One region of the Margalitia sp. FSL K6-0131 genome, then DNA from elsewhere that is predicted to be linked to it. Evidence: a T-box and tRNA genes for the amino acid it is inferred to sense, from the RefSeq annotation. Region 1 holds a T-box; the other holds one or more tRNA genes.

Region 1 (10,241 bases):
ATGGCAAGAAGATTTATTAGTTGTTTTCTGCAAAGTAATTATGTAGAAATCGATAGAATCAAAAAAATAACCTGCATGTTCAATACAACTAATAATCGAATTGCTTAATTATCATGATGAGGTGAAAACGAAATGGATTATAGACAACAAATGTATCCCCAAATGCCCGGCCAGCAATATGCAAATTTCCCACCATCTATGCAGCATCAGGGAGGCGGGCATATGCCTCCAGGTACTACCACCTTTCCAGGAGGCGGGCAGAGCCAATTGGAAAGGCGAATGGAACGTCTTGAAAGACAAGTAGAACGAATGAATCGCAGGATTACTCAAATCGAACGCCAAATGCAATATTGGGGACAAATGGGTCATCACTAATAAAGCGGAAAGTGCGCAGCAAACGAACAGAATGTATAGACTCCGACTCATGACTCATAAAACATAGCGAGTCTAAGGACGAGTTGATGTTGACATATCGAAAGGAGGAGATTGGAAGACCTATAGTCGATAGGCGCTAAAACTTTACAAGGACAAGACTTTTTATATAAGAGGTCAACTTTTTCAGTTGACCTCCTTTCCTATTATCCGATATGAAGCCTTCTCTTAATGCTTTGCAGCCTTTGTCCAAATAGCTTATCAGCAAGACCAGATCTTAATCCTATATAGCCATAAATTGCAGCCCCAATTCCTCCACATATAATCACAATCAACAATGACTGCCATTTAGATGCTGGCGAAAGAAATAGAGTGGTAATTTTGTAAAAAGCGATAACAACCCCAACCATAATTGCATTCATTAACAAAATTAATATACTTCTTCGCAATACTGTTTTGAATGGATAGTTTGCAAAAATCTTAATGACAACCAAGTTGATGATGATAGAAACAGAGTAGCCCAAAGCCGTAGCATATACTGCTCCATCCGTTTCGAATAATTTTATCAACGGTATATTAAAGGCTAACTTAACCAACAAACCAGTTAACAAGCTCAGTATCGTAAACCGCTGTTCATTAATTCCTTGTAAAATGGCGGCGGTAACGGAATACAAGGCGAAAAGAATAGCAACCGGCGCATAATGTCCCAGAACATCCGCACCTAATTTACTATGCTGATAAAACACGGTAAAAATAGGGTCTGCAAGCAATGATAACCCCATTGCCGCAGGTACCGTTAAAAACAGTAAGAGTTGAAAGGTTTGATCCACTTGACGAATCATGGACTGGCGATTTCCTTTGGCGAATGATTCCGTTATAAGCGGAACAAGCGTTAAAGAAAACGATGTGGCCAGTGAAACTGGTATTATTACAAGCTTATGAGAATCGAAATTAAGTACCCCAATAGCCTCAAGTGCTTCTTTTCCCTTATTTATAGCTGCCATACCTCTTGTAAAGGTTAATTGATCCACATATTGGAAAAGGGAGTTAGCTACACCTACAAATACAAATGGCAAGGCGTAGATAAAAATTTCCTTGTACATTTCCCTCAGCGAAACATTCAAGGTGCCTTTATCGTGTTCCAGCAGCTCATCAAAATGATGCTTTCTTATTTTCCAATACCAAAATAAAACAATTAAACTCGCAATTCCTCCAACAAATGCTGCAAATGTCGCAACACTAATAGCTGTTACCATACTTCCATTAAATACATGCAGTACTAAATAAGCTCCCAACAGAAGAAATACGATTCTGACAATTTGCTCAATCACCTGCGAAACCGCAGAAGGTCCCATAGATTGATGACCTTGAAAATATCCGCGAATTAAGCTCATTATTGGAATAATAATAAGTGCAAAGCTTACAGCCCGGATAATTGTCGTTACATTATCAATGGAATATTTTTTAGACTCTACCCCTGACATACTCAATTCCGCAAATGTTGGTGCAAAAATATACATAATGAGAAAACAAACGATACCGGTCATCAACATTAATATCATCCCGGATTTAAAAAGCTTTCTGCCAACTGCATATTCTTCTAATGCATTGTACTTTGCTATATATTTTGAAACAGCAAGCGGAACTCCAGCTGTTGCAATGCTAATAAATAATGTATATGGAACATAACCAAATTGATATAGAGCTTCCGGCTCCGAGCCTCCAATAATAGCGTGAAACGGAATGACATAAAATAACCCGATAAATTTGGAAATAAATGTTCCTAACGTTAAAATAAATGTACCACGGATAAGTTTTGAAGACATATAATCCCTACTTTAATCATGATTCATAATTGAAATTCACTAATTAGTAGTGTACAACTAACCAAGTCAATTGACAATTTATTCGAAAAATCTTTTTATTCCTTTTGCTTCCTTAAGGGGGATAAAAATTGTTGCTCTCTTGATTTAATAGTCAAGTCATTCTAAAATGAAACGAATATATACAAAGGTGTGGAACGAATGAAGTTTGATGTAATTGTTGTTGGAGGCGGCCCCTCCGGTTTGATGGCTGCGATTGCAGCTGGGGAAAAAAACGCCAAAGTAATGTTAATAGACAAAGGAGACAAGCTAGGGAGAAAGCTTGCCATTTCAGGCGGGGGCCGATGTAATGTCACGAACCGTCTTCCAATTGAGGAAATTGTAAAACATATCCCGGGAAATGGCCGCTTTCTATATAGTGCCTTTTCTATTTTTAATAATGAAGATATTATTCAGTTTTTTGAAAATCTCGGAATTAAGCTCAAGGAAGAGGACCACGGAAGAATGTTTCCCGTGACAAATAAAGCACAATCAGTCGTGGATGCCCTTTTAAAAAGGCTGTCTGAATTAAATGTAACCATTAAAACAAATACTCCTGTAAAAGAGGTATTGTATGATCATCAACAAGTAACAGGTGTTATGCTTCAAAATGGCGAAGTGATTCATAGTGATTCCGTTGTGGTGGCAGTTGGGGGGAAATCTGTTCCGCAAACAGGTTCAACCGGAGACGGATTTCCATGGGCAGAAAAAGCAGGACATTCTATATCGGAGCTTTTCCCCACAGAAGTACCTGTAACATCAGATGAATTTTTTATAAAAGAAAAAACATTACAGGGGCTTTCCCTTCGTGACGTGGCTATTAGTGTTTTGAATCCAAAAGGAAAACCAATTATTACCCATAAAATGGATATGATTTTCACTCATTTTGGCATTTCGGGCCCAGCCGTCTTAAGATGCAGCCAATTTGTCGTAAAGGCAATGAAAAAGTGGAATTTACAGCATGTCACAATGAGCATAGACGCTTTACCTGATTTTAACGAAGAACAGCTTTTTCAGCATATTATGAAAATATTAAAAGACGAACCGAAAAAGGCTGTAAAAAATAGTTTGAAAGGACTTTTGCCAGAACGTTATTTATTATTTTTACTCCATATGAGCGGAATCGATGAAAACACGCAAGCCTCCAATGTTTCTGTAGAAAAAATCCGTTCTTTTACAAAGGGATGTAAACAATTTCAATTTACCGTTAATGGAACACTCCCATTGGAAAAAGCATTTGTGACAGGAGGCGGTGTTTCTGTTAAAGAAATTGAACCAAAAACGATGGCTTCCAAATTAATGCCCGGTTTATATTTTTGTGGAGAAATTTTAGATATATACGGTTATACTGGAGGCTATAATATAACATCCGCACTTGTAACAGGTAGATTAGCTGGGATGAATGCAGCTATCTATTCTACGGATTGTCATTAATACACAATAACGCATGGATTTTTTCCATGCGTTGCTCGTATTGCGGACACTGAGTCCGTTATTTTCATAGATAATGATATTTTTTTATTGTTTCCGGACACTGAGTCCGCTATTTGCCAAAAATCACGCTAAAATAACCCTTTTTTGGCTAAATAGCGGAACGTATGTCCTATAATATCTTGAAATCCCCATTTTTGTCACAAATAACGAAATGTATGTCCGTTTTACCACATAGGCGGAACTACTTTATTTTTTATATAAAATCATCGCACTAAAACAATAAATTTGGTCGTCTTCGTCTTCGGGCATAACTGCCACATGATATTTTATATCTAACAGTTTATTATCATCAATGGTTTTCAAAAATTGATTCACATCTTCTTCTAAATCCTTTTCATGTTCATAATCGAATACCTTTACTTGGATCATACGATTTCCTCTCCCGTTTTTTATTACTATTGTTTCCAGGAGATGAAATTTTTAAAACATTCAAACATAATGAATTTTGGCTTTATACATCCTCCATTAGTATCAAGTTGATATTACTGCATAACTGCTGACATTTCCTCACAAGCGGGTACGAATTATCTTTTATGCGATGAAATATCAATTTAATTCATTATTTTTACATAAAAAACCAGGCAAATTGCCCGGTTAGTTTTTATTACTTTTTAGGCTTTGTTTCCCCTGTCCAATGTGACATTCCGCCTGTCATATTAATAACATGAAACCCTTGGTCTTGAAGAAATTGACATACTTTCATGCTTCGTCCCCCTGCATGGCAAGCAATGATATATTCTTCGTTTTTATCTAATTTATCCAAGGAATCAGGGATATCCCCCATTCGTATATGTACTGCTTCAGGAATCATTCCTTCCGCAACCTCATCATCTTCGCGCACATCAATTATATATAATGTCTCATCATTTTTTAATTTCTTTTCCACTTCTTCTGGAGTAATTTGTTTTATTTCCAATCCTGTCATTCCTTTCGAGTATTTTCTTTTCGATTATATCAAATACGTTTATGTAAAAACAAAGAAAGGGGTTTAAATAACCCCTCCCTTAATTTGCAACAATATTCACTAGCTTACCTGGAACTGCAATTATTTTACGAACGGTTTTTCCTTCAATAAAACCCTTTACTGTATCATCATTTTGTGCTATCTCTTCTAATTCTTTAGCAGATGCCTCACGGGAAACAGTCATTTTGCTTCGAACTTTTCCATTTACTTGGATAACGATTTCAACCTCATTATCAACAAGCTTAGCTTCATCATAAGTTGGCCAAGCTTCATAAGAAATCGTACCTTCATGGCCAAGTTTTTCCCAAAGCTCTTCACAGATATGCGGAGCAATTGGAGCTAGCATTTTCACAAAGCCCTCCATATATTCTTTTGGAAGAACGTCTGCTTTGTAAGCTTCATTAACGAATACCATTAGCTGAGAAATAGCAGTGTTATAGCCAAGATTTTCGAAGTCTTCCGTTACTTTTTTCACGGTTTGATGATATACCTTTTCAAGGACATCTTTATTTCCATTCTGAACTTTGCTTGAAAGCTCACCATTATCATCCACAAGCAAACGCCATACACGGTCAAGGAATCGTCTTGCTCCATCAAGACCATTTGTTGTCCAGGCAATAGATGCTGTTAGTGGTCCCATGAACATTTCATATAGACGAAGCGTATCAGCACCATGGCTAGAGACGATTTGATCAGGGTTAACCACGTTTCCTTTTGATTTACTCATTTTTTCATTGTTTTCACCAAGAATCATCCCTTGGTTAAGCAATCTTTGGAAAGGCTCTTTTGTTGGAACAACCCCAATATCATACAAGAACTTATACCAGAAGCGGGCATATAGCAGATGAAGCACGGCATGCTCTGCCCCGCCAATATACGTATCAACTGGAAGCCATTCTTTTAGTTTTTCTGGATCCGCAAGCGCCTCACTATTATGAGGATCAATGTAGCGAATAAAGTACCAGCAGCTTCCTGCCCATTGCGGCATCGTATTCGTTTCACGACGGCCTTTTTTTCCTGTTACAGGATCCACAACATTTATCCATTCTTCGATATTGGCAAGAGGAGACTCCCCAGTACCGGATGGTTTAATGTCCGTTGTTTTTGGAAGAGTAAGCGGAAGCTCTTCTTCCGGAACAGCTGTCATTGTACCATCTTCCCAATGAATAATCGGGATTGGTTCACCCCAATAACGTTGGCGGCTAAATAGCCAATCACGAAGGCGGTAGGTTACTTTCTTTTCGCCTATTCCTTTATCCTCAAGCCAAGCAATCATTTGCTTAATGCCATCTTCTTTATTTAGACCATTTAGGAAATCCGAATTTACGTGCTCCCCATCACCTGTATAGGCTTCTTCCGCAACATTTCCGCCTGCTACAACTTCTTTTATAGTTAATCCGAATTTTTTAGCAAATTCATAGTCGCGCTCATCATGTGCTGGAACAGCCATAATTGCACCGGTTCCATAGCTCATTAGAACATAGTCGGCAATCCAGATTGGCATTTTTTCATCATTTACAGGGTTGATAGCATAAGCTCCCGTAAATACACCTGTTTTGTCTTTGGCAAGATCTGTACGCTCAAGATCGCTTTTCGATTTAATTTGATCAAGATATGCATCAACTGCTGCACGCTGATCGGCAGTTGTAATTTTTTCTACTAGCGGATGCTCTGGTGCCAAAACGGCATATGTTGCACCGAATAGAGTATCAGGACGAGTTGTGAAAACAGTAAATGTTTCATCTGTACCATTAATATTGAAAGTTACCTCTGCACCCTCAGATCTGCCAATCCAATTTCTTTGCATATCTTTAAGACTTTCTGGCCAATCAAGATCATCCAGATCTTCAAGCAGTTTGTCCGCATAAGCAGTGATTCTTAGAATCCATTGTCTCATCGGACGTCTTTCAACCGGATGACCACCGCGTTCACTTTTTCCATCGATAACTTCTTCATTAGCAAGTACTGTGCCAAGTGCCGGACACCAGTTAACCGGTACCTCGTCGACATATGCAAGACCTTTTTCATAAAGCTTCAAGAAAATCCATTGTGTCCATTTATAATATTCCGGATCCGTTGTATTTACTTCACGATCCCAATCAAAGGAAAAGCCAAGTGAGTTCAATTGACGTCTAAACGTCTCGATATTGTGTTTCGTAAATTCAGCCGGATCATTGCCGGTGTCAATCGCATATTGTTCTGCAGGCAGTCCAAATGCGTCCCATCCCATTGGATGAAGCACATTATAGCCCTGCATTCTTTTCCATCTTGCCAGAATATCGGTGGAAATATATCCTTTTGGATGCCCGACATGAAGTCCTACTCCAGAAGGGTATGGGAACATATCCAACGCATAATAGTTTTCTTTTGATTTATCCTCTGTTGTTTTAAAGCTATCATGGTCTTTCCAATATTTTTGCCACTTTTTTTCAATCTCAATATGATTGTAACTCATGAAATTGCCTCCTTATCTTTTTATAACAGCAAAAAACCTCTCATCCCTATCAAAATAGGGACGAGAGGTTAACTTATACTCCCGCGGTACCACCCAAATTAGTGCATGCACTCGCTTCATTCATCCTTAACGCGGAAAACGGCAAAGATTACTTGGGTGTTCCCGTTCACATTTGCAACTAATAGGCGAGTTCATGATGGATCCGATTGGCTTGCACCTACCGCCAATTCTCTTGTTCAGATGAACATCACTACTATTCCTACTCAAACGTTTCATATGGATTAAATTATTTACCATTTTAGCCAATTTTAATCGTTGTTGCAAGCCTTTTTTTCATTCATGTTACATGCTTAAAGTTTGTTCCTGATTGGAGGATGATTTTAACGGTTTATCAAAGAAAATGGATAATCCAATGGATATAACAAATAATACCATCAGCGAAATAAATAACGTGGACATTCCGTATAAATCTACGACAATTCCACCGACTAAAGGTCCGACCATACGACCGCCCGTTGCTGTACTATTGACGATACCTTGAAAAAGCCCTTCTTTTCCTTTTGGAGACAGCTGACTCGCAATAGTTGGAATAGCTGGCCATACAAGCATTTCTCCTATCGTAAGAATAACCATAGCTGCAACAAAAGCACTCAAGCTATGTGCGACACTTACAACCCCAAAAGAAATGATAAAAATGACAATTCCCATTATGATTTGTCCTTTTAAGCTTGAACAGAACTTCTTGATCAGTGGTGTCATGATCGGCTGGCCAATTACGATTAATGCACCGTTAATCGTCCATAAAAGGCCATATTGTCTTAAAGTGATCCCAATTTCTTGAGTATAGCTTGAAATGGTCGCTTGCCACTGAACATACCCTACCCAGCATAGCAAGTAGGCCGAACATAAAATAACCAAAGCCTTAAAAATTTGTTTATTTCTAATAGCTCCATGTTCTTGAATAACCGATGTTTGCTTTCCTTGCTGGGCAGACAAATTTTTATACCCGAAGAAGGCAATCAATAAAAAGACAATAAACATAAGTAAATTAGCTAAAAAGATATAGTTAAAGGAAAAAGATGCTACAAAACCACCTAAGGCAGAACCAACTGCAACCCCAACGTTCTGCGCAACATAAATAGCATTAAAAGCTCTTCTTCCTCCTTCTTTCCAAACGGAACCTGCCATTGCAAATACACAAGGAAAAATAATTCCTGAACCAAAACCAGTTATGGTCAGAAAAATGACATAGTTTGGCCAATCATGCCAAAGAGTAAGACCAAGTGCTGCCAATATAGTAAGGATGATTCCGAATAAAACGGTCCGGTACCCCCCAAGTTTATCAAAAAGAGTTCCCCCGAGTAAGTTACCTATAACGCTTGCAGCCGAATTTAACATTAAAACAATTCCTGCAATAGATAATGACTTTCCGAGGTGATCATGGATGTAAATGGTGTTTAAAGGCCATAAAAAAGAAGAGCCTGTTGTATTCACCACCATCCCGATTACTAAAAGCCACAAGGATTTAGGCATGAGAAACGCTCCCTTCCCCCAGTATATATTTTATATCAATCACCATTGTATTCTTTTTAAATTATAGCGACAAGGGGTAAAAGAGATAACTATGTTTTCAGAAAAAGAAGGAGTGCTGAAGATGCACTCCTTCTTTACTTTATCTAGTTAATCCGGGTTTTCAATATGCTGTTTCGAACGAATTGGCTGGCTTTTTTTAGCATTGTTTTTCTTTAACTGTTTTACAGGATCATATTCCTTACCGAGCTCCATGTCCTGATTATTTACACCATTGCGAGTTTTTTGCTCTGGATTATTTTGCTTAGATCGTTTTTTCATTGTTTCCTCCGACATTAAATATTTAATTATATTGGCCTGTCATGATTGAGAAGGATCATTTGGTTTTGTAATTGCTGCAGTTGCAATCTCTTGCGATGTAATATTTCTCTTTGCTGGGAATTGGAGCTATTTGCTAATTGACATACTTCATTATAAGATGCTTCTAATTGTTGCAATGCGTTCGTATAATCATAATCATGATAATGCTCCTGGCGCAGTCCTTCTGTATATTGTTCCTGTGCTTGTTGAATCGCGTTATCACATCTTTGGAGGCATTCGTCAATTGATTTTCTAGTGGCCACTTATGAATCCTCTCCTTATTCAGCTAGTGGAAGCATCGCAAAATGCTTCACTTTTAGTTTGTTCACTAATGGAATGACTATGTAGGAAATCCAAGGTAAACTGGTTATAGCTTCAAGACAAGGTTTTTGATACTATTTTCTAAGGATCTTTTCTTAAACGCTGTTACATTTCCAGTAAAAACTTTATTTGGGTTAAAAATGATAAACTAGTAAGAAAAGATGCCCCGAATCCAAGTCATATTAGGAAATATAACAAATGACGAAAAACAACCATTTATGCGGAAGCAGCCCTTACTAAAGCTGTTCAACTATTAGGAGGAAGATTTTTGACACAGGATAATCCATTTCCATATGCAACAGATCATAAAAGATACTTAACATGGAATTATCATTTAAGAGAACATTTTGGCTATAAAGTTTTTAAGGTTTCCTTAGACGGAGGATTTGATTGTCCTAATCGCGATGGTACAGTGGCACATGGAGGATGTACATTCTGCAGTGCTGCAGGGTCGGGAGATTTTGCCGGTGACCGTGCTAAAGATCTCGTAACACAATTTCACGAAGTTAAAGCAAATATGCACAAAAAATGGAAAGACGCTAAATATATGGCTTATTTTCAGGCATACACAAACACCCATGCACCAATCGAGGTATTACGGAGCAAATTCGAGCCCGTTTTAAAACAAGAAGGAGTAGTTGGAATTTCGATAGCTACCCGTCCAGATTGCTTACCGGACGAAGTTGTCGAATATTTAGCAGAGCTAAATGAGCGTACTTATTTATGGGTAGAGCTTGGACTCCAAACCGTTCACGAAAGAACCTCCTTACTCATTAATCGTGCTCACGATTATCAATGCTATGTAGATGGCGTTGCTAAGCTACGTAAACATGGAATTCGAATTTGTACCCATATTATTAATGGACTGCCGCTTGAAAATAAG
Region 2 (10,241 bases), 1.7 Mb from region 1:
AGAAAGCCACGGCTAACTACGTGCCAGCAGCCGCGGTAATACGTAGGTGGCAAGCGTTGTCCGGAATTATTGGGCGTAAAGCGCGCGCAGGCGGTTTCTTAAGTCTGATGTGAAAGCCCACGGCTCAACCGTGGAGGGTCATTGGAAACTGGGAGACTTGAGTGCAGAAGAGGAGAGTGGAATTCCACGTGTAGCGGTGAAATGCGTAGAGATGTGGAGGAACACCAGTGGCGAAGGCGACTCTCTGGTCTGTAACTGACGCTGAGGCGCGAAAGCGTGGGGAGCGAACAGGATTAGATACCCTGGTAGTCCACGCCGTAAACGATGAGTGCTAAGTGTTAGAGGGTTTCCGCCCTTTAGTGCTGCAGCTAACGCATTAAGCACTCCGCCTGGGGAGTACGGCCGCAAGGCTGAAACTCAAAGGAATTGACGGGGGCCCGCACAAGCGGTGGAGCATGTGGTTTAATTCGAAGCAACGCGAAGAACCTTACCAGGTCTTGACATCCTCTGACAACCCTAGAGATAGGGCGTTCCCCTTCGGGGGACAGAGTGACAGGTGGTGCATGGTTGTCGTCAGCTCGTGTCGTGAGATGTTGGGTTAAGTCCCGCAACGAGCGCAACCCTTGACCTTAGTTGCCAGCATTCAGTTGGGCACTCTAAGGTGACTGCCGGTGACAAACCGGAGGAAGGTGGGGATGACGTCAAATCATCATGCCCCTTATGACCTGGGCTACACACGTGCTACAATGGATGGTACAAAGGGCTGCGAGACCGCGAGGTTAAGCCAATCCCATAAAACCATTCTCAGTTCGGATTGCAGGCTGCAACTCGCCTGCATGAAGCCGGAATCGCTAGTAATCGCGGATCAGCATGCCGCGGTGAATACGTTCCCGGGCCTTGTACACACCGCCCGTCACACCACGAGAGTTTGTAACACCCGAAGTCGGTGAGGTAACCTTTTGGAGCCAGCCGCCGAAGGTGGGACAGATGATTGGGGTGAAGTCGTAACAAGGTAGCCGTATCGGAAGGTGCGGCTGGATCACCTCCTTTCTAAGGATAATGGAAAACCACTTACGTGGTTATAAGAAGACGTTTATAAGTTCTGTTCAGTTTTGGATGATCAATTCATCCAGGATAATTTGTTCTTTGAAAACTAGATACTGATAGAAGAAACCAAGTAAAACCGAGAATCGCCACTTTATGGATTTCATCCATTTTAAAGTAGTAATAACCTTATAGGTTAAGTTAGTAAGGGCGCACGGTGGATGCCTTGGCACTAGGAGCCGATGAAGGACGGGACTAACACCGATATGCTTCGGGGAGCTGTAAGCAAGCTTTGATCCGGAGATTTCCGAATGGGGGAACCCACTGCTCGTAATGGAGCAGTATCTTTACCTGAATACATAGGGTAATGAAGGCAGACCCGGGGAACTGAAACATCTAAGTACCCGGAGGAAGAGAAAGCAAACGCGATTTCCTGAGTAGCGGCGAGCGAAACGGAAGAAGCCCAAACCAAGAGGCTTGCCTCTTGGGGTTGTAGGACACTCTATACGGAGTTACAAAGGAACGGAGTAGATGAAGAGGTCTGGAAAGGCCCGTCAAAGAAGGTAACAACCCTGTAGTTGAAACTTCGTTCCCTCCAGAGTGGATCCTGAGTACGGCGGGACACGTGAAATCCCGTCGGAAGCAGGGAGGACCATCTCCCAAGGCTAAATACTCCCTAGTGACCGATAGTGAACCAGTACCGTGAGGGAAAGGTGAAAAGCACCCCGGGAGGGGAGTGAAAGAGAACCTGAAACCGTGTGCCTACAAGTAGTTAGAGCCCGTTAATGGGTGATAGCGTGCCTTTTGTAGAATGAACCGGCGAGTTACGATTTCATGCAAGGTTAAGCTGATGAAGCGGAGCCGCAGCGAAAGCGAGTCTGAATAGGGCGAATAAGTATGAGGTCGTAGACCCGAAACCAGGTGATCTACCCATGTCCAGGGTGAAGGTAAGGTAACACTTACTGGAGGCCCGAACCCACGCACGTTGAAAAGTGCGGGGATGAGGTGTGGGTAGCGGAGAAATTCCAATCGAACTTGGAGATAGCTGGTTCTCTCCGAAATAGCTTTAGGGCTAGCCTCAAGATGAAGAGTATTGGAGGTAGAGCACTGTTTGGACTAGGGGCCCTCATCGGGTTACCGAATTCAGACAAACTCCGAATGCCAAATACTTATGCTTGGGAGTCAGACTGCGAGTGATAAGATCCGTAGTCAAAAGGGAAACAGCCCAGACCACCAGCTAAGGTCCCAAAGTATACGTTAAGTGGAAAAGGATGTGGAGTTGCTTAGACAACCAGGATGTTGGCTTAGAAGCAGCCACCATTTAAAGAGTGCGTAATAGCTCACTGGTCGAGTGACTCTGCGCCGAAAATGTACCGGGGCTAAACGTATCACCGAAGCTGTGGATGGACACCTGACAGGTGTCCGTGGTAGGAGAGCGTTCTAAGGGCGGTGAAGCTAAACCGGAAGGATTAGTGGAGCGCTTAGAAGTGAGAATGCCGGTATGAGTAGCGAAAGAAGGGTGAGAATCCCTTCCACCGAATGCCTAAGGTTTCCTGAGGAAGGCTCGTCCGCTCAGGGTTAGTCGGGACCTAAGCCGAGGCCGAAAGGCGTAGGCGATGGACAACAGGTTGATATTCCTGTACCACCTCTTCACCGTTTGAACGATGGGGGGACGCAGGAGGATAGGGTAAGCGCACTGCTGGTTATGTGCGTCTAAGCAGTTAGGCTGGTTACGAGGCAAATCCCGTAACCGTGAAGGCGGAGCTGTGATAGCGAGGGAAATATAGTACCGAAGTTCCTGATTCCACACTGCCAAGAAAATCCTCTAGTGAGGTGAAAGGTGCCCGTACCGCAAACCGACACAGGTAGGCGAGGAGAGAATCCTAAGGTGAGCGAGAGAACTCTCGTTAAGGAACTCGGCAAAATGACCCCGTAACTTCGGGAGAAGGGGTGCTCTGGTAGGGTGCAAGCCCGAGAGAGCCGCAGTGAATAGGCCCAGGCGACTGTTTAGCAAAAACACAGGTCTCTGCGAAGCCGCAAGGCGAAGTATAGGGGCTGACGCCTGCCCGGTGCTGGAAGGTTAAGAGGAGGGGTTAGCGTAAGCGAAGCTCTGAATTGAAGCCCCAGTAAACGGCGGCCGTAACTATAACGGTCCTAAGGTAGCGAAATTCCTTGTCAGGTAAGTTCTGACCCGCACGAAAGGCGTAACGATCTGGGCACTGTCTCAACGAGAGACTCGGTGAAATTATAGTACCTGTGAAGATGCAGGTTACCCGCGACAGGACGGAAAGACCCCGTGGAGCTTTACTGCAGCCTGATATTGAATTTTGGTACAGCTTGTACAGGATAGGTAGGAGCCTTTGAAGCCGGAGCGCCAGCTTCGGTGGAGGCGTCGGTGGGATACTACCCTGGCTGTATTGAAATTCTAACCCGCACCCCTGATCGGGGTGGGAGACAGTGTCAGGCAGGCAGTTTGACTGGGGCGGTCGCCTCCTAAAGAGTAACGGAGGCGCCCAAAGGTTCCCTCAGAATGGTTGGAAATCATTCGTAGAGTGTAAAGGCACAAGGGAGCTTGACTGCGAGACCTACAAGTCGAGCAGGGACGAAAGTCGGGCTTAGTGATCCGGTGGTTCCGCATGGAAGGGCCATCGCTCAACGGATAAAAGCTACCCCGGGGATAACAGGCTTATCTCCCCCAAGAGTCCACATCGACGGGGAGGTTTGGCACCTCGATGTCGGCTCATCGCATCCTGGGGCTGTAGTCGGTCCCAAGGGTTGGGCTGTTCGCCCATTAAAGCGGTACGCGAGCTGGGTTCAGAACGTCGTGAGACAGTTCGGTCCCTATCCGTCGTGGGCGTAGGAAATTTGAGAGGAGCTGTCCTTAGTACGAGAGGACCGGGATGGACGCACCGCTGGTGTACCAGTTGTCTTGCCAAAGGCATCGCTGGGTAGCTATGTGCGGAAGGGATAAGTGCTGAAAGCATCTAAGCATGAAGCCCCCCTCAAGATGAGATTTCCCATAGCGCAAGCTAGTAAGATCCCTGAAAGATGATCAGGTTGATAGGTTCGAGGTGGAAGTGTGGCGACACATGGAGCTGACGAATACTAATCGATCGAGGACTTAACCAAAATATAAAGCGGAAGCGCCTTGCTCATCGGCGTATGAATTTCGTAGTCTTCGACTGAGATAAAGGAAACACAGTGAGGTAGTTCACGAACTGATGTTGACTTATCGTAGGGAGGAGACGGAGAAATTCACTAGCCGATAGGCGCTGGAGCTGGATTGAAAAAAGCGAAACTCAGTTTTACTTCTTCTTCTGCAGTATTTAGTTTTGAGGGAACAAACCTCATATAGTCTGGTAATTATGGCGAGAAGGTCACACCCGTTCCCATCCCGAACACGGAAGTTAAGCTTCTCAGCGCCGATGGTAGTTGGGGGCTCTCCCCCTGCAAGAGTAGGACGTTGCCAGGCTTACATAATGGAGGATTAGCTCAGCTGGGAGAGCACCTGCCTTACAAGCAGGGGGTCGGCGGTTCGATCCCGTCATCCTCCACCATATAAAATGCCGGCCTAGCTCAATTGGTAGAGCAACTGACTTGTAATCAGTAGGTTGGGGGTTCAAGTCCTCTGGCCGGCACCATTTCCGAGCCATTAGCTCAGTCGGTAGAGCATCTGACTTTTAATCAGAGGGTCGAAGGTTCGAGTCCTTCATGGCTCACCATTTTTTAAAGTAAATTAACTTTCCATAACGCGGGTGTGGCGGAATTGGCAGACGCACCAGACTTAGGATCTGGCGCCGCAAGGCGTGGGGGTTCGACTCCCTTCACCCGCATTGATAAAAATTTCTGCGCGGAAGTAGTTCAGTGGTAGAACACCACCTTGCCAAGGTGGGGGTCGCGGGTTCGAATCCCGTCTTCCGCTCCAAATACCCTTGCCGGGGTGGCGGAACTGGCAGACGCACAGGACTTAAAATCCTGCGGTAGGTGACTACCGTACCGGTTCGATTCCGGTCCTCGGCACCAAGATTTTTGCAAAGCAAAATAATTTATTATAATATGCGCCCATAGCTCAATTGGATAGAGCGTTTGACTACGGATCAAAAGGTTAGGGGTTCGACTCCTCTTGGGCGCGCCATAATCAATTCAAACGGGAAGTAGCTCAGCTTGGTAGAGCACATGGTTTGGGACCATGGGGTCGCAGGTTCGAATCCTGTCTTCCCGACCATTTAATATTGGGGCCTTAGCTCAGCTGGGAGAGCGCCTGCTTTGCACGCAGGAGGTCAGCGGTTCGATCCCGCTAGGCTCCACCAAAAAAAGTTCTTGACATTCTCTATTTAAGAGAGTAATATAGAAAAGTCGCTGATGAACGACATTGATCTTTGAAAACTGAACAGAACGAAACGTCAATGTTTTAAATAATGAGCTATATCAAACACTTTTTTGGAGAGTTTGATCCTGGCTCAGGACGAACGCTGGCGGCGTGCCTAATACATGCAAGTCGAGCGGACTTTTAAAAGCTTGCTTTTAAAAGTTAGCGGCGGACGGGTGAGTAACACGTGGGTAACCTGCCTGTAAGACTGGGATAACTCCGGGAAACCGGGGCTAATACCGGATAACTTCTTTCCTCGCATGAGGAAAGATTGAAAGATGGCTTCGGCTATCACTTACAGATGGACCCGCGGCGCATTAGCTAGTTGGTGAGGTAACGGCTCACCAAGGCGACGATGCGTAGCCGACCTGAGAGGGTGATCGGCCACACTGGGACTGAGACACGGCCCAGACTCCTACGGGAGGCAGCAGTAGGGAATCTTCCGCAATGGACGAAAGTCTGACGGAGCAACGCCGCGTGAGTGATGAAGGTTTTCGGATCGTAAAACTCTGTTGTTAGGGAAGAACAAGTATCGTTCGAATAGGGCGGTACCTTGACGGTACCTAACCAGAAAGCCACGGCTAACTACGTGCCAGCAGCCGCGGTAATACGTAGGTGGCAAGCGTTGTCCGGAATTATTGGGCGTAAAGCGCGCGCAGGCGGTTTCTTAAGTCTGATGTGAAAGCCCACGGCTCAACCGTGGAGGGTCATTGGAAACTGGGAGACTTGAGTGCAGAAGAGGAGAGTGGAATTCCACGTGTAGCGGTGAAATGCGTAGAGATGTGGAGGAACACCAGTGGCGAAGGCGACTCTCTGGTCTGTAACTGACGCTGAGGCGCGAAAGCGTGGGGAGCGAACAGGATTAGATACCCTGGTAGTCCACGCCGTAAACGATGAGTGCTAAGTGTTAGAGGGTTTCCGCCCTTTAGTGCTGCAGCTAACGCATTAAGCACTCCGCCTGGGGAGTACGGCCGCAAGGCTGAAACTCAAAGGAATTGACGGGGGCCCGCACAAGCGGTGGAGCATGTGGTTTAATTCGAAGCAACGCGAAGAACCTTACCAGGTCTTGACATCCTCTGACAACCCTAGAGATAGGGCGTTCCCCTTCGGGGGACAGAGTGACAGGTGGTGCATGGTTGTCGTCAGCTCGTGTCGTGAGATGTTGGGTTAAGTCCCGCAACGAGCGCAACCCTTGACCTTAGTTGCCAGCATTCAGTTGGGCACTCTAAGGTGACTGCCGGTGACAAACCGGAGGAAGGTGGGGATGACGTCAAATCATCATGCCCCTTATGACCTGGGCTACACACGTGCTACAATGGATGGTACAAAGGGCTGCGAGACCGCGAGGTTAAGCCAATCCCATAAAACCATTCTCAGTTCGGATTGCAGGCTGCAACTCGCCTGCATGAAGCCGGAATCGCTAGTAATCGCGGATCAGCATGCCGCGGTGAATACGTTCCCGGGCCTTGTACACACCGCCCGTCACACCACGAGAGTTTGTAACACCCGAAGTCGGTGAGGTAACCTTTTGGAGCCAGCCGCCGAAGGTGGGACAGATGATTGGGGTGAAGTCGTAACAAGGTAGCCGTATCGGAAGGTGCGGCTGGATCACCTCCTTTCTAAGGATAATGGAAAACCACTTACGTGGTTATAAGAAGACGTTTATAAGTTCTGTTCAGTTTTGGATGATCAATTCATCCAGGATAATTTGTTCTTTGAAAACTAGATACTGATAGAAGAAACCAAGTAAAACCGAGAATCGCCACTTTATGGATTTCATCCATTTTAAAGTAGTAATAACCTTATAGGTTAAGTTAGTAAGGGCGCACGGTGGATGCCTTGGCACTAGGAGCCGATGAAGGACGGGACTAACACCGATATGCTTCGGGGAGCTGTAAGCAAGCTTTGATCCGGAGATTTCCGAATGGGGGAACCCACTGCTCGTAATGGAGCAGTATCTTTACCTGAATACATAGGGTAATGAAGGCAGACCCGGGGAACTGAAACATCTAAGTACCCGGAGGAAGAGAAAGCAAACGCGATTTCCTGAGTAGCGGCGAGCGAAACGGAAGAAGCCCAAACCAAGAGGCTTGCCTCTTGGGGTTGTAGGACACTCTATACGGAGTTACAAAGGAACGGAGTAGATGAAGAGGTCTGGAAAGGCCCGTCAAAGAAGGTAACAACCCTGTAGTTGAAACTTCGTTCCCTCCAGAGTGGATCCTGAGTACGGCGGGACACGTGAAATCCCGTCGGAAGCAGGGAGGACCATCTCCCAAGGCTAAATACTCCCTAGTGACCGATAGTGAACCAGTACCGTGAGGGAAAGGTGAAAAGCACCCCGGGAGGGGAGTGAAAGAGAACCTGAAACCGTGTGCCTACAAGTAGTTAGAGCCCGTTAATGGGTGATAGCGTGCCTTTTGTAGAATGAACCGGCGAGTTACGATTTCATGCAAGGTTAAGCTGATGAAGCGGAGCCGCAGCGAAAGCGAGTCTGAATAGGGCGAATAAGTATGAGGTCGTAGACCCGAAACCAGGTGATCTACCCATGTCCAGGGTGAAGGTAAGGTAACACTTACTGGAGGCCCGAACCCACGCACGTTGAAAAGTGCGGGGATGAGGTGTGGGTAGCGGAGAAATTCCAATCGAACTTGGAGATAGCTGGTTCTCTCCGAAATAGCTTTAGGGCTAGCCTCAAGATGAAGAGTATTGGAGGTAGAGCACTGTTTGGACTAGGGGCCCTCATCGGGTTACCGAATTCAGACAAACTCCGAATGCCAAATACTTATGCTTGGGAGTCAGACTGCGAGTGATAAGATCCGTAGTCAAAAGGGAAACAGCCCAGACCACCAGCTAAGGTCCCAAAGTATACGTTAAGTGGAAAAGGATGTGGAGTTGCTTAGACAACCAGGATGTTGGCTTAGAAGCAGCCACCATTTAAAGAGTGCGTAATAGCTCACTGGTCGAGTGACTCTGCGCCGAAAATGTACCGGGGCTAAACGTATCACCGAAGCTGTGGATGGACACCTGACAGGTGTCCGTGGTAGGAGAGCGTTCTAAGGGCGGTGAAGCTAAACCGGAAGGATTAGTGGAGCGCTTAGAAGTGAGAATGCCGGTATGAGTAGCGAAAGAAGGGTGAGAATCCCTTCCACCGAATGCCTAAGGTTTCCTGAGGAAGGCTCGTCCGCTCAGGGTTAGTCGGGACCTAAGCCGAGGCCGAAAGGCGTAGGCGATGGACAACAGGTTGATATTCCTGTACCACCTCTTCACCGTTTGAACGATGGGGGGACGCAGGAGGATAGGGTAAGCGCACTGCTGGTTATGTGCGTCTAAGCAGTTAGGCTGGTTACGAGGCAAATCCCGTAACCGTGAAGGCGGAGCTGTGATAGCGAGGGAAATATAGTACCGAAGTTCCTGATTCCACACTGCCAAGAAAATCCTCTAGTGAGGTGAAAGGTGCCCGTACCGCAAACCGACACAGGTAGGCGAGGAGAGAATCCTAAGGTGAGCGAGAGAACTCTCGTTAAGGAACTCGGCAAAATGACCCCGTAACTTCGGGAGAAGGGGTGCTCTGGTAGGGTGCAAGCCCGAGAGAGCCGCAGTGAATAGGCCCAGGCGACTGTTTAGCAAAAACACAGGTCTCTGCGAAGCCGCAAGGCGAAGTATAGGGGCTGACGCCTGCCCGGTGCTGGAAGGTTAAGAGGAGGGGTTAGCGTAAGCGAAGCTCTGAATTGAAGCCCCAGTAAACGGCGGCCGTAACTATAACGGTCCTAAGGTAGCGAAATTCCTTGTCAGGTAAGTTCTGACCCGCACGAAAGGCGTAACGATCTGGGCACTGTCTCAACGAGAGACTCGGTGAAATTATAGTACCTGTGAAGATGCAGGTTACCCGCGACAGGACGGAAAGACCCCGTGGAGCTTTACTGCAGCCTGATATTGAATTTTGGTACAGCTTGTACAGGATAGGTAGGAGCCTTTGAAGCCGGAGCGCCAGCTTCGGTGGAGGCGTCGGTGGGATACTACCCTGGCTGTATTGAAATTCTAACCCGCACCCCTGATCGGGGTGGGAGACAGTGTCAGGCAGGCAGTTTGACTGGGGCGGTCGCCTCCTAAAGAGTAACGGAGGCGCCCAAAGGTTCCCTCAGAATGGTTGGAAATCATTCGTAGAGTGTAAAGGCACAAGGGAGCTTGACTGCGAGACCTACAAGTCGAGCAGGGACGAAAGTCGGGCTTAGTGATCCGGTGGTTCCGCATGGAAGGGCCATCGCTCAACGGATAAAAGCTACCCCGGGGATAACAGGCTTATCTCCCCCAAGAGTCCACATCGACGGGGAGGTTTGGCACCTCGATGTCGGCTCATCGCATCCTGGGGCTGTAGTCGGTCCCAAGGGTTGGGCTGTTCGCCCATTAAAGCGGTACGCGAGCTGGGTTCAGAACGTCGTGAGACAGTTCGGTCCCTATCCGTCGTGGGCGTAGGAAATTTGAGAGGAGCTGTCCTTAGTACGAGAGGACCGGGATGGACGCACCGCTGGTGTACCAGTTGTCTTGCCAAAGGCATCGCTGGGTAGCTATGTGCGGAAGGGATAAGTGCTGAAAGCATCTAAGCATGAAGCCCCCCTCAAGATGAGATTTCCCATAGCGCAAGCTAGTAAGATCCCTGAAAGATGATCAGGTTGATAGGTTCGAGGTGGAAGTGTGGCGACACATGGAGCTGACGAATACTAATCGATCGAGGACTTAACCAAAATATAAAGTGGAAGCGCCTTGCTCATCGGCGTATGAATTTCGTAGTCGCAGGCTCGAGATAAAGGAAACACAGTGAGGTAGTTCA

The links. A T-box is a leader RNA that pairs with one kind of tRNA and senses whether it is charged. The one in region 1 lies ahead of leuS (leucine--tRNA ligase), so its partner is inferred to be a tRNA-Leu.
Region 2: it encodes a tRNA-Leu, which carries the amino acid that the T-box ahead of leuS (leucine--tRNA ligase) is inferred to sense. The anticodon was not compared.

The regions. Positions count from the first base shown of each region.
Region 1 is NZ_JBBOZS010000001.1:1,761,160-1,771,400, reverse strand. It holds gene NSQ59_RS08605 (hypothetical protein) at 133-375, shown strand; gene NSQ59_RS08600 (putative polysaccharide biosynthesis protein) at 579-2,198, opposite strand; gene NSQ59_RS08595 (BaiN/RdsA family NAD(P)/FAD-dependent oxidoreductase) at 2,397-3,668, shown strand; gene NSQ59_RS08590 (sporulation protein Cse60) at 3,915-4,097, opposite strand; gene NSQ59_RS08585 (rhodanese-like domain-containing protein) at 4,333-4,644, opposite strand; gene leuS (leucine--tRNA ligase) at 4,733-7,147, opposite strand; T-box leader at 7,201-7,422, opposite strand; gene NSQ59_RS08575 (MDR family MFS transporter) at 7,490-8,680, opposite strand; gene NSQ59_RS08570 (hypothetical protein) at 8,828-8,998, opposite strand; gene NSQ59_RS08565 (YtzC family protein) at 9,025-9,300, opposite strand; gene NSQ59_RS08560 (TIGR01212 family radical SAM protein) at 9,627-10,241, shown strand, end outside.
Region 2 is NZ_JBBOZS010000001.1:96,118-106,358, forward strand. It holds rRNA gene NSQ59_RS00475 (16S ribosomal RNA) at 1-1,050, shown strand, start outside; rRNA gene NSQ59_RS00480 (23S ribosomal RNA) at 1,239-4,173, shown strand; rRNA gene rrf (5S ribosomal RNA) at 4,400-4,516, shown strand; tRNA gene NSQ59_RS00490 (tRNA-Val) at 4,526-4,601, shown strand; tRNA gene NSQ59_RS00495 (tRNA-Thr) at 4,610-4,685, shown strand; tRNA gene NSQ59_RS00500 (tRNA-Lys) at 4,691-4,766, shown strand; tRNA gene NSQ59_RS00505 (tRNA-Leu) at 4,796-4,877, shown strand; tRNA gene NSQ59_RS00510 (tRNA-Gly) at 4,895-4,969, shown strand; tRNA gene NSQ59_RS00515 (tRNA-Leu) at 4,979-5,067, shown strand; tRNA gene NSQ59_RS00520 (tRNA-Arg) at 5,103-5,179, shown strand; tRNA gene NSQ59_RS00525 (tRNA-Pro) at 5,193-5,269, shown strand; tRNA gene NSQ59_RS00530 (tRNA-Ala) at 5,279-5,354, shown strand; rRNA gene NSQ59_RS00535 (16S ribosomal RNA) at 5,482-7,032, shown strand; rRNA gene NSQ59_RS00540 (23S ribosomal RNA) at 7,221-10,155, shown strand.